2 regions of the Terasakiella sediminum genome follow, and region 1 is predicted to be linked to the other one. Evidence: riboswitches for the same ligand, from Rfam matches in the RefSeq annotation. Region 1 holds a riboswitch; the other holds the start of a gene.
What was found. A riboswitch is a leader RNA that binds a small molecule or an ion and turns the genes downstream of it on or off. The one in region 1 is predicted to bind cobalamin.
Positions count from the first base shown of each region.

Region 2: another riboswitch for cobalamin. It lies ahead of bluB (5,6-dimethylbenzimidazole synthase); the one in region 1 lies ahead of RYZ26_RS08100 (DUF4198 domain-containing protein).

Region 1 covers NZ_JAWLVJ010000008.1:89,596-94,266, reverse strand. Annotated here, with positions in the region: gene RYZ26_RS08125 (hypothetical protein) at 1-87, opposite strand, end outside; gene RYZ26_RS08120 (YceI family protein) at 124-672, opposite strand; gene RYZ26_RS08115 (cytochrome b) at 672-1,229, opposite strand; gene RYZ26_RS08110 (YceI family protein) at 1,254-1,826, opposite strand; gene RYZ26_RS08105 (YceI family protein) at 1,964-2,539, opposite strand; cobalamin riboswitch at 2,667-2,873, shown strand; gene RYZ26_RS08100 (DUF4198 domain-containing protein) at 2,972-3,763, shown strand; gene cbiM (cobalt transporter CbiM) at 3,779-4,399, shown strand; gene RYZ26_RS08090 (cobalt ABC transporter permease) at 4,403-4,671, shown strand, end outside.
Region 2 covers NZ_JAWLVJ010000015.1:31,808-36,478, forward strand. Annotated here, with positions in the region: gene murJ (murein biosynthesis integral membrane protein MurJ) at 1-1,248, opposite strand, end outside; gene RYZ26_RS12740 (aspartate 1-decarboxylase) at 1,402-1,941, shown strand; gene bluB (5,6-dimethylbenzimidazole synthase) at 2,104-2,904, opposite strand; cobalamin riboswitch at 2,909-3,100, opposite strand; gene RYZ26_RS12750 (hypothetical protein) at 3,208-3,411, opposite strand; gene RYZ26_RS12755 (NnrU family protein) at 3,476-4,120, shown strand; gene RYZ26_RS12760 (radical SAM protein) at 4,156-4,671, opposite strand, start outside.

The DNA of each region.
Region 1 (4,671 bases):
ATAAAAAGGTGTCTGGCTTTTATATTGTTCCAGAAACTTGGCAACACCTGCATCACCGATATATTTGCTGAGCTTCTTGGAGGCCATGATAAATTCCCACATTAATAAAAAGTGGCGGTGAACCTATTGGGCATCGGCCTTCAAGTCAAAGAAAATACGCACGTCATCCCCAACAACCGTACTGGCTGCCCACTGGCCCTGACCAATCCCAAAGGCAGTTCTGGAAACCGTCACTTCCCCTTTGGCATGAGCTGTCGTGCCATCAATTTTCAAACTAAAGGGCAGGCTGACTTCTTTTGTCACACCACGCATGGTCAAATCAGAAATCGCGACATATTCCCCTTCTCCTTTCTTTTCAATCAGTTTGGTCTCAAAGAAAGCTTCCGGGTGGGCAGCCGTGTTGAACCAGTCCGGATTGACGATATTGGCATCGCGGTCCGCACTTTGGGTATCGACACTTTTGATTGCGATGGTGATTTTGACCTTACTGTCGGCCAAAGCATCCGGGTCAAACTTGATTTGGGAATTGAAGGATTTGAAGCCCCCTTCAAATTCCGCGCCTGCCTGTGTGGCAAAGAACCCAAGCTTGCTGTTGTCGTTATTCACGGCCCAGTCTGTCGCAAGGGCAGGACTGCTGATCAAAACCATCAAAGCTGTAACAAGGCGCAGCATTACTGGTCTCCTTTATGGAAAGGCAACATACGGGTTAGCACGTCATCTTTGTTGATGAAATGATGTTTCAGGGCAGCGGCCACATGCAGGGCGATCAATCCCAAGATAGCCCAGGCCATGATGCCATGAAATGTTTTCAGATTTTCAAGCGCCGCTTTGGAAGGCTCGATCAGGGCAGGCAGAGTAAACCAGCCAAAGACACTGACCGGGAAATTCGCTGCCGAGCTCATGGCCCAGCCGGAAATCGGCATAATCAACATGACCGCATAAAGCGCAATATGGGAAAAATGCGCGCCCAGACGTTCATGAACAGGCATGTCTTTGGGCAGGTCCGGTGTCGGGTTGATGAAACGCCAGATCAGTCGCAAAACAGCCAATCCCAAAACAAGGATCCCGATGGATTTATGAATGGCGATCTGTTCAAACATTTCCGGTCCCAAAGGCAGACCTGTCATATAAAAACCGATCACATAAAGGGCGATAAAGCCAAGGACCATGATCCAGTGGAAGCCTTTGGCGATTGTGCCAAAAGAATGATATGTGTTGCGCATCGACATGGCGTTTCTCCTCACACGCAGGTCTTATTTGACCTGTGCTTCCGTTTCAATGCGGATGGTCACTTCATCACCCACCGCTGGCACATAGGTTGTCATGCCAAAGTCAGACCGTTTAATCATGCCTGTGGCTGAAAAACCAACAGCTGGCACTTTCATCATCGGGTGATTGGCTGATTTATTCAACGTCACATCCAGGGTCACTTCCTTGGTCACACCCAACAGCGTGAAATCACCAGTGATCTTACCTGTCTTTTCACCTGTTACAGCGATGGATTTGCTTTTAAAGGTCATGGACGGGTGTTTCGCAACATTGAAGAAGTCAGCAGCTTTCAGGTGCGCATCCAGCTTATCAACATCGGTATCTACACTGTTTACATCAATAGTCACATCAACGGAGCTGTTTTCCGGCTTGGCTTCGTCAAAGATCAAGGTGCCATCAAAATCCTGAAATTCCCCCTGAAAATTGGAAAAGCCCAGGTGATTGATATAAAACTCAATCGACGTATGTGATTTATCAAACGTATATTTAACCGGTTCGGCTTGCGCAGCCGTTGTAAAACCAAAAGCAAGAGCAACTGCGAGAAGTGTCTTTTTCATAAGTGTCATCCTGTAAAAAAGTAAGTAATTCATGGCCTTAAGATAGACCGTGCGCATTCAAACAGAAAGAGCTGAGAGTGAAAGAGATTGTTTCCAAAATGCAGACAATAAACACATTACTGCCATAATTAAGCAGATTATTCAGCCATCGCTTCGGTTTCAATCCGGATAGTGACTTCGTCAGAAACCAGCGGGATATACCGGGTCATTCCAAAATCTGATCGATTGATTTTCCCTGTGGCTGAAAAGCCAACGGTCGGTACTTTCTTTAAGGGATGGAGCGCTGCTTTGTTCAAGGTGGTTTCCAACATGATATCCTTGGTCACCCCATGCATGGTCAAAGCCCCCCAGATATGGCCCTTATTTTCGCCAACCACTTTAATGAATTTACTTTTAAAGGTAATGACGGGAAATTGTGCGGCATCAAACACGGCAGCTGATTCCAGATGATTATCAAGTTCCTCCACGTCGGTATCGATACTGTGAGGATAAATGGTGATATCAACGGAGCCTTCTGTCGGTTTTTCTTCATCAAACACAATCACACCTTTGAATTTTTGGAATTCCCCCTGAAAATTCGAAAAGCCCATATGGTTGATATAAAACTCAATGGAAGTATGGGACGTATCAATAATGTATTTTTTGGACGCCGCATGGGATGGCGTTGCAAAAAGCCCGATAACAAAGGCAAATATAATTAATCTATTCAGCATTCGATGTGCCTCTGTTGGTTTTATTTTCGTTTTCTATCAAAAAGATAGTCTGAATATATCTGAAAATAAAGGCCAAACACAAAAGTTGTTCGCCAACACAACCATTGACTCGTCCGCCCCTCCCATTCTAAAAGAGCCTCATGGTTCCCCAAGGGCAAGAGTCTAGGGGATTAAAAGGGAACATGGTGAGACGTACCCATCAGGGATCAAGACCATGGCTGCCCCCGCAACTGTAAGCGCAAATGTGCCGTCAACATGCCACTGGTAAAACCGGGAAGGCTGACGGGGCGAAAAAGCGCAGAGCCAGGATACCTGCCATACCAAGAAGATTGAGCGGGGTGGCTCATGGTTAAATTCACCATACACACACCATCAAACCATCACTCCGCTCGGTTTAGACATTTTTAAACTTGATCGAGGGGATCTATAAAAATGCGTATATCGCTTTTTTCTCTTTTCGCTGCTGCTGCACTTCTCCTATCACCTGCAGCACAGGCACACTTCCAACTGATTTACACTCCTGACAGCAACCAGGCCAAAGCTGGTACTGTTCCACTGAAACTGATTTTCTGGCACCCAATGGAAAATGGCCACGCCATGGACATGGGCAAGCCAGAAGAGTTTTATTCTGTCTTTAAAGGTAAAAAGACAGACCTGATGGATACCTTAAAACCCATCACGTTCAACGGCACATCCAATTCGGCCAAAGCCTATGACGGCACTGTAAAACTGAAACGTAACGGCGACTATGCACTGGTGACAGTCCCTGCGCCTTACTATGAAGAAAGTGAAGACATCTACATCCAGCAAATCACCAAAGTGTTTATCAACAAAGGTGAAACACCATCTGACTGGGCAGAACCTGTTGGTCTGAAAACAGAAATCCTGCCGCTGAACAAGCCTTATGGTGCTGTTGTTGGTTCCACATTTACAGGCGTTGTTCTGAAAAACGGCAAGCCTGCTGCGGGTGTAGAAATTGAAATCGAACATATGGTTGCTGAACCTGATATGAAAGCAAACAAACCATCCTCTGATGCGTCTTCGGCCGTACCAGGTGGGGCAATTGCTGTTGTGTCGGATGCGAACGGCCAGTTCACATTTGGCATTCCTAAAGCGGGTTACTGGGGCTTTGCGGCCTTGGGTTCCGGGCCGGACACAGAATTTAAAGGCAAAGAACTGTCACAGGACGCTGTCCTGTGGATTCAAGCCTTTGATCTGAAATAAGGGTAGGATGTAATCATGCACGTTGTAGACGGTGCCCTCTCAAACGATGTTGTCATTGCCGGCGGTGTTATCGCAGCGGCTGGCATCGGCTGGGGCCTTCGCAAGATGGATATGGAAAAAATCCCCGCAGCCGGAATGCTGGCCGCCACTTTCTTTGTGGCATCTCTCATTCACGTCCCGATCGGGCCCAGCAGTGTGCATCTGATTATGAATGGATTGGCCGGACTTCTGTTAGGATGGATGGCCTTTCCAGCCCTATTTGTCGGATTACTGCTGCAAGCCATCTTCTTTGGCTATGGCGGCGTCACCGTTTTGGGTGTCAATACGGTCGCCATCGCGCTTCCCGCTGTTGCCATGCATTACCTCTGTCGTGCGGGCATTCAAAGCGAAATCAAGAAAGTCGCCATGATTTGGGGGGCTATTGCCGGGGCAGGTTCCATCTTTAGCACGGCTCTGTTAGTGACCCTTGCTTTGGCGATTACGGGTGAAGCTTTTATCCCGGCGGCCAAACTGGTTGTCATTGCCCATCTGCCTGTTATGGTGATCGAAGGGTTCCTGTGCGCCAGTGCCATTGCGCTGATCCATAGGGTGAAACCTGAACTGCTGCGCAATTTCTCTGCCGTGCAAGGAACATAAACCATGCGTCACATCACAATTCTCAGCCTTCTTCTCTCCCTTTTACTGATCCCACAGGCCTTTGCCCATAAGGTGGTGGCATCCGGCTGGACAGATGGACAGGATATCGAAGGCGAAGTCGGATTTTCCAATGGCGATATGGCGAAAAACGGCACCATTGTTGAAATTTATGACCTGAATGATCAAAAGATCGGCGAAACTGCCGTCACCGATGACGGTCTCTTCCGTTTCACCCCGAGCAAAGCCATTCCACATAAATTTGTCGCCAATCT
Region 2 (4,671 bases), on a different contig from region 1:
AATCACGGTCGCCATCGCCAGACCCACATGCAGGAACGGGCCCATCAGGATCAAGTTAAAGACAATATTCACCACCATACAAATGGCCGCAATAATCATCGGTGTCTTGGTATCACCTCGGGCAAAGAAACCTGGTGTCAGGGCTTTGTTCAGCACATAAGCTGGCAGGCCGAACGCATAGACAAACAAGGCTGCCGCTGTCGCCTGACTATCTGTGGCCGTAAATTCATTGCGTTCAAACAGGATGCTGACAATCGGGTCCGCAATCACCATATAGGCAACTGCTGCGGGTAAAGTCAGAAACAGGGAAAACTCCAACGCTCTATTCAGACTGTTCATGGCAGCCGCATCATCGCCAGCGCGCAGCTGCCTGGACAACATCGGCAACAAGGCCGTGCCGACTGCCACCCCGACCACGCCCAGTGGCAACTGGTTGATCCGATCGGCATAGAACAGAAACGAGATCGACCCGGTCGGCAGCAAAGTCGCGATGATCATATCGACCAGCATGTTGACCTGATAAATACCCGCCCCAATGGCCCCCGGAATGATCCGTTTAACCATCACCTTGACGTCTTCACCCCAGCTGAACAGGCGCAATTTCAGGGTCATATTGTTCTTCATACAATTCCAGAACAACCAGACAAACTGCACCACGCCTGCCGCAAACACGCCCCAGGCCAGGGCATGACCCGGTGTTTCCATATGGGGTGTCAGCCCAAGGATGGCCCCGATCAGACAGATATTTAACAAGACCGGGGTCGCCGCAGCCGCTGCGAATTTATTCAGCGAGTTCAGCACCCCTGCCATTAAAGAGACAAGCGAGATAAACAGCAGGTACGGAAAAGTGATACGCGTCAGATGAACCGCCAGATCAAATTTCGCCGGATCTTCCATAAAGCCGGGCGCAAACAACGTCATCATAATCGGCATGGTCAGTTCCATGATGAGGAGCAGGATCAGCAAAATCCAGAACAGGAAGGCAAAAGCTTTTTCGGCAAATTCTTTGGCAACCGAGGCCCCATCTTCTTCCATCTTGCCCGCAAATAAGGGCACAAAGGCTGCGTTAAAGGCCCCTTCGGCAAAGAGACGGCGAAACACATTGGGAAATTTGAACGCGATGAAAAACGCATCCGCCACCGGGCCAGCCCCCAGAATGGCTGCGACCAGAATATCACGCACAAAGCCCAGAATTCGGCTCAGCATCGTAAAGCCACCGACAGTCGCAATGGAGCGCAGCAAGGCCATCATATTTCCCTAAAAATCATAAAACTGCATATTTTTAGCGCGTCACTGGTAAAGAATGTATAAAATATGCTGGCTCAAAAGCGAAAAAACGCTATAACCCCATCAACTGATTTACGTCCGAACATTCGACACGACCATTAAGAGATAAAAACCATGATGAAAGTTGTGCGCGCCAAATTGCATGGCATCCGCGTTACCGGTGCAGACCTGAACTACCACGGTTCGATCACCCTAGACCCAGAACAATGCGAACTCGCAGGCATCTATCCGATGGAATTTGTCGATATCTGGAACAAACAAAGCGGTGCGCGTATCTCCACTTACGTTATCTTTGGCGAACCTGGTTCCAAATGCTGTATCCTCAATGGCGCCGCTGCACGAACGTGCCAAAAAGGTGACGAGGTCATCATCTGTTCTGCTGATTACCTGAAGCCTGAAGACCTTTACGACCTGCAACCCACCATCCTGACGTATCTGCCAGATAACGAAGTTGATCAGGTATTGAAATATGACGTCTATCGCAGCGAAGAACGCGCATATGACTTCCGCATCATCGATGCCAAAACCAACGAAATTGAAGACTGCCACACCTATCCAAACGTGGACATCAACAACATCCGCAAAGACCTGAAAAAACAGGGTCTCAACGATGAAGCGGTCGAACGCTTCGTTGAACGACACCTGATGCGTTAAGAAACACCCGTCATTCCTATCTACTCAGCCGTCATTCCTGCGCAGGCAGGAATCTCATGATGGACAAGACTCCTGCCTGCGCAGGAGTGACGGTTGGATTACGATAATAATGATGAAATAAAAAGGCGGCTCCGGTTTTATCCAGAGCCGCCCTTTTTGTTTCTAAACCACGTCTTCCAGAAAACGTCCTTCCTGGGCAACAGCCTGATCTTTCCTGACCTGTTCCGTCAGATCATTTTCCTCCGCATTCCCCCACTGGTCAAAATGCATGATCTTGTCCATCGGCAGACGTTCGCGCCATTTGGCCATTTCCAGTTCCGGCTTCTGGTAAAAGTGCGACACATACCCGACACACAAATAGCCAATCACCGTGATACGTTTGGGGATGCCCAAAACTTCTTTCAAGGCAGGTTCATCCATAATGCTGACCCAGCCCACACCTAACCCTTCGGCACGGGCAGCCAGCCACAGGTTTTGGACGGCACAGACACTGGAATAAAGGTCCATGGTCTTCTGATGCGTTCTGCCCACAACGACAGGGCCGGAACGATCCCGATCACAGGTGATCACGATATTGAGCGGGCTTTCCAGAATGCCTTCCAGCTTGAGATTGCGATAGGTTTCACGGCGTTCTTCATCAAACATTTCAGCCGCTTCATCATGGGCTTTTTTGAACAGGCCATGAACTTTCTGTTTCACATCTCCTGATTTGATCATCATGAAATCCCAGGGCTGCATAAAGCCCACGGATGGGGCGTGATGTGCCGCCATCAAAATACGGCTGATCACCTCATCCGGGATTTCGTCCGGCAAGAACTGTCCACGCACATCACGGCGTTCAAAGATGGCGCGATAGACCCCGGTGCGGTGGTCATCACAAAAATCGATTTCTTTTTGAGTCGGCAAAACATGTGCATCCATTTGATATTCCCCTTCAATGGCATGCAGGTAACGAGTATCCATGTCGTTCCTAAAATTCCGACAGGCCGGTCTTCTGACTTTGGATCTTCCCGTTTTGAAAACCTTCCCAAACCGACGTTCAGTGGTCATAACATCAAAACAGTCCCCTTTACAGCGTTGGGCACGTAGCGGTCTCTCACCGCTTTCCCGATTATCCCTGACCCAGATCGGTCACGGCACCTGTTGGCTATGTGGGTGGGACTATAGACAGGGGAAATTACAACCGTCAAATGTTAATTTAGCCCAATCATCCCCTTAACCAGTTCAGCGTAACAATGTGAAAAAATTTGTGACGGAGGTTTAGGCCTAATTCAACTGATCCGGCGTCGGTGTCTCACCTTCCGCAGGTTCGCCCAGCGGATCAACCTCGACACGATCTGCAATTAAATCGCAGGCCTCGGCATTGGTGGTCATTTGTTCTTTGAGATCGGGGTTTTGTTCGCCGACTGCGCGGAAAAAATTGGAAGCAGCACGTAAAAGTTTGGCTGCAAGTTCGGCATTATTGGCCATATCGGTCCCCTTGTTCTATAAGTTATCTCCACAGTAACTTTCTCATAGGTATATTGCAAAGATTATGTCTGATCTTCTTTTTGCAACCGCTGTTTTCCTGGCAGCCCATATCATCCCATCCTATCAGCCCCTGCGCCACGCATTGGTATCAAAAATGGGGGAACGCATTTTTATGTCGGTCTATGGGGTGATCTCACTCGTCATGTTTGTCTGGCTGATCATGACCTATCTGGATGCGCCCTATATTGAGTTATGGATGATTGAAGACTGGATGCGTCATGTGGTTATCGGCGTGATGTTTTTTGTCTGCTTGCTTTTGGTCTGCACCTTTTCCCAACCAAATCCTTTTTCATTGGGAAAAGGGGCAAAAGGATTTGACCCTAAAAATCCGGGCATTGTATCCCTGACCAAACATCCGGCCTTTGTTGCTTTTGCGCTATGGTCATTCGCACATATTCTGCCAAACGGAGATCTGGCATCTGTTGTGTTTTTCGGATTGATGGGCGCGCTTAGTCTCTATGGCCCCTTTTCATTGAACCAGAAACGCCAGAAAAAAATGGGACGAGAACAATGGCAGGCTCTGGTCGATCAAACAGAGACAGGTTTGCCACATATTGGCATTCTTCGCTGGCTTGTCGCGATTGTCTTATGGGTTGGTCTATTCCATGCCCATGAACCGATTATCGGTGTCATGCCGATTGTTTGGTAATCTTCTATAACAGAATTGAAGAACCAAGAGGTCGGCTAAAGTTGGCGCATAAAACTTGGCCGGATTGCATGCACCCCGGCCATAGCCCCTTGCACCTGCCTGACCAATCGATCCTGATCCTTCGGCAAATTTCCTGCCAACGCCAGCGCGTTTGAGGCATGATTGGAGCGGAAAATTACGGGTGCGGGTGGTTTGATGTTCGTAAGAAGACGTTCCAGTTCTGCCAGGATCGCCATATCTTCCTGCGGTTCAAACGGTTCGCCAAATTTGGTCATGAACTCATCATAAGCGATTTCTTCCAGATAGAGCTGCAGCGTGGAAAGATAGGTCACAGGTGCCATGGACAATAATTCCACAGTGCCATCAATATGATCTTCCCAATATTTCTGCCCGCCAAGCCCAAGGATCACCGTGGCAGAGATTTTCAACCCACATTCGCGCGCCTTGATCAGACTTTCCGCAATACCTTTTTGTGATGCCCCCTTGGTGATCTTTTTCAACATTACAGGCGCACCGGATTCAATGCCCACATAAAACAGCGGCATCTTGCG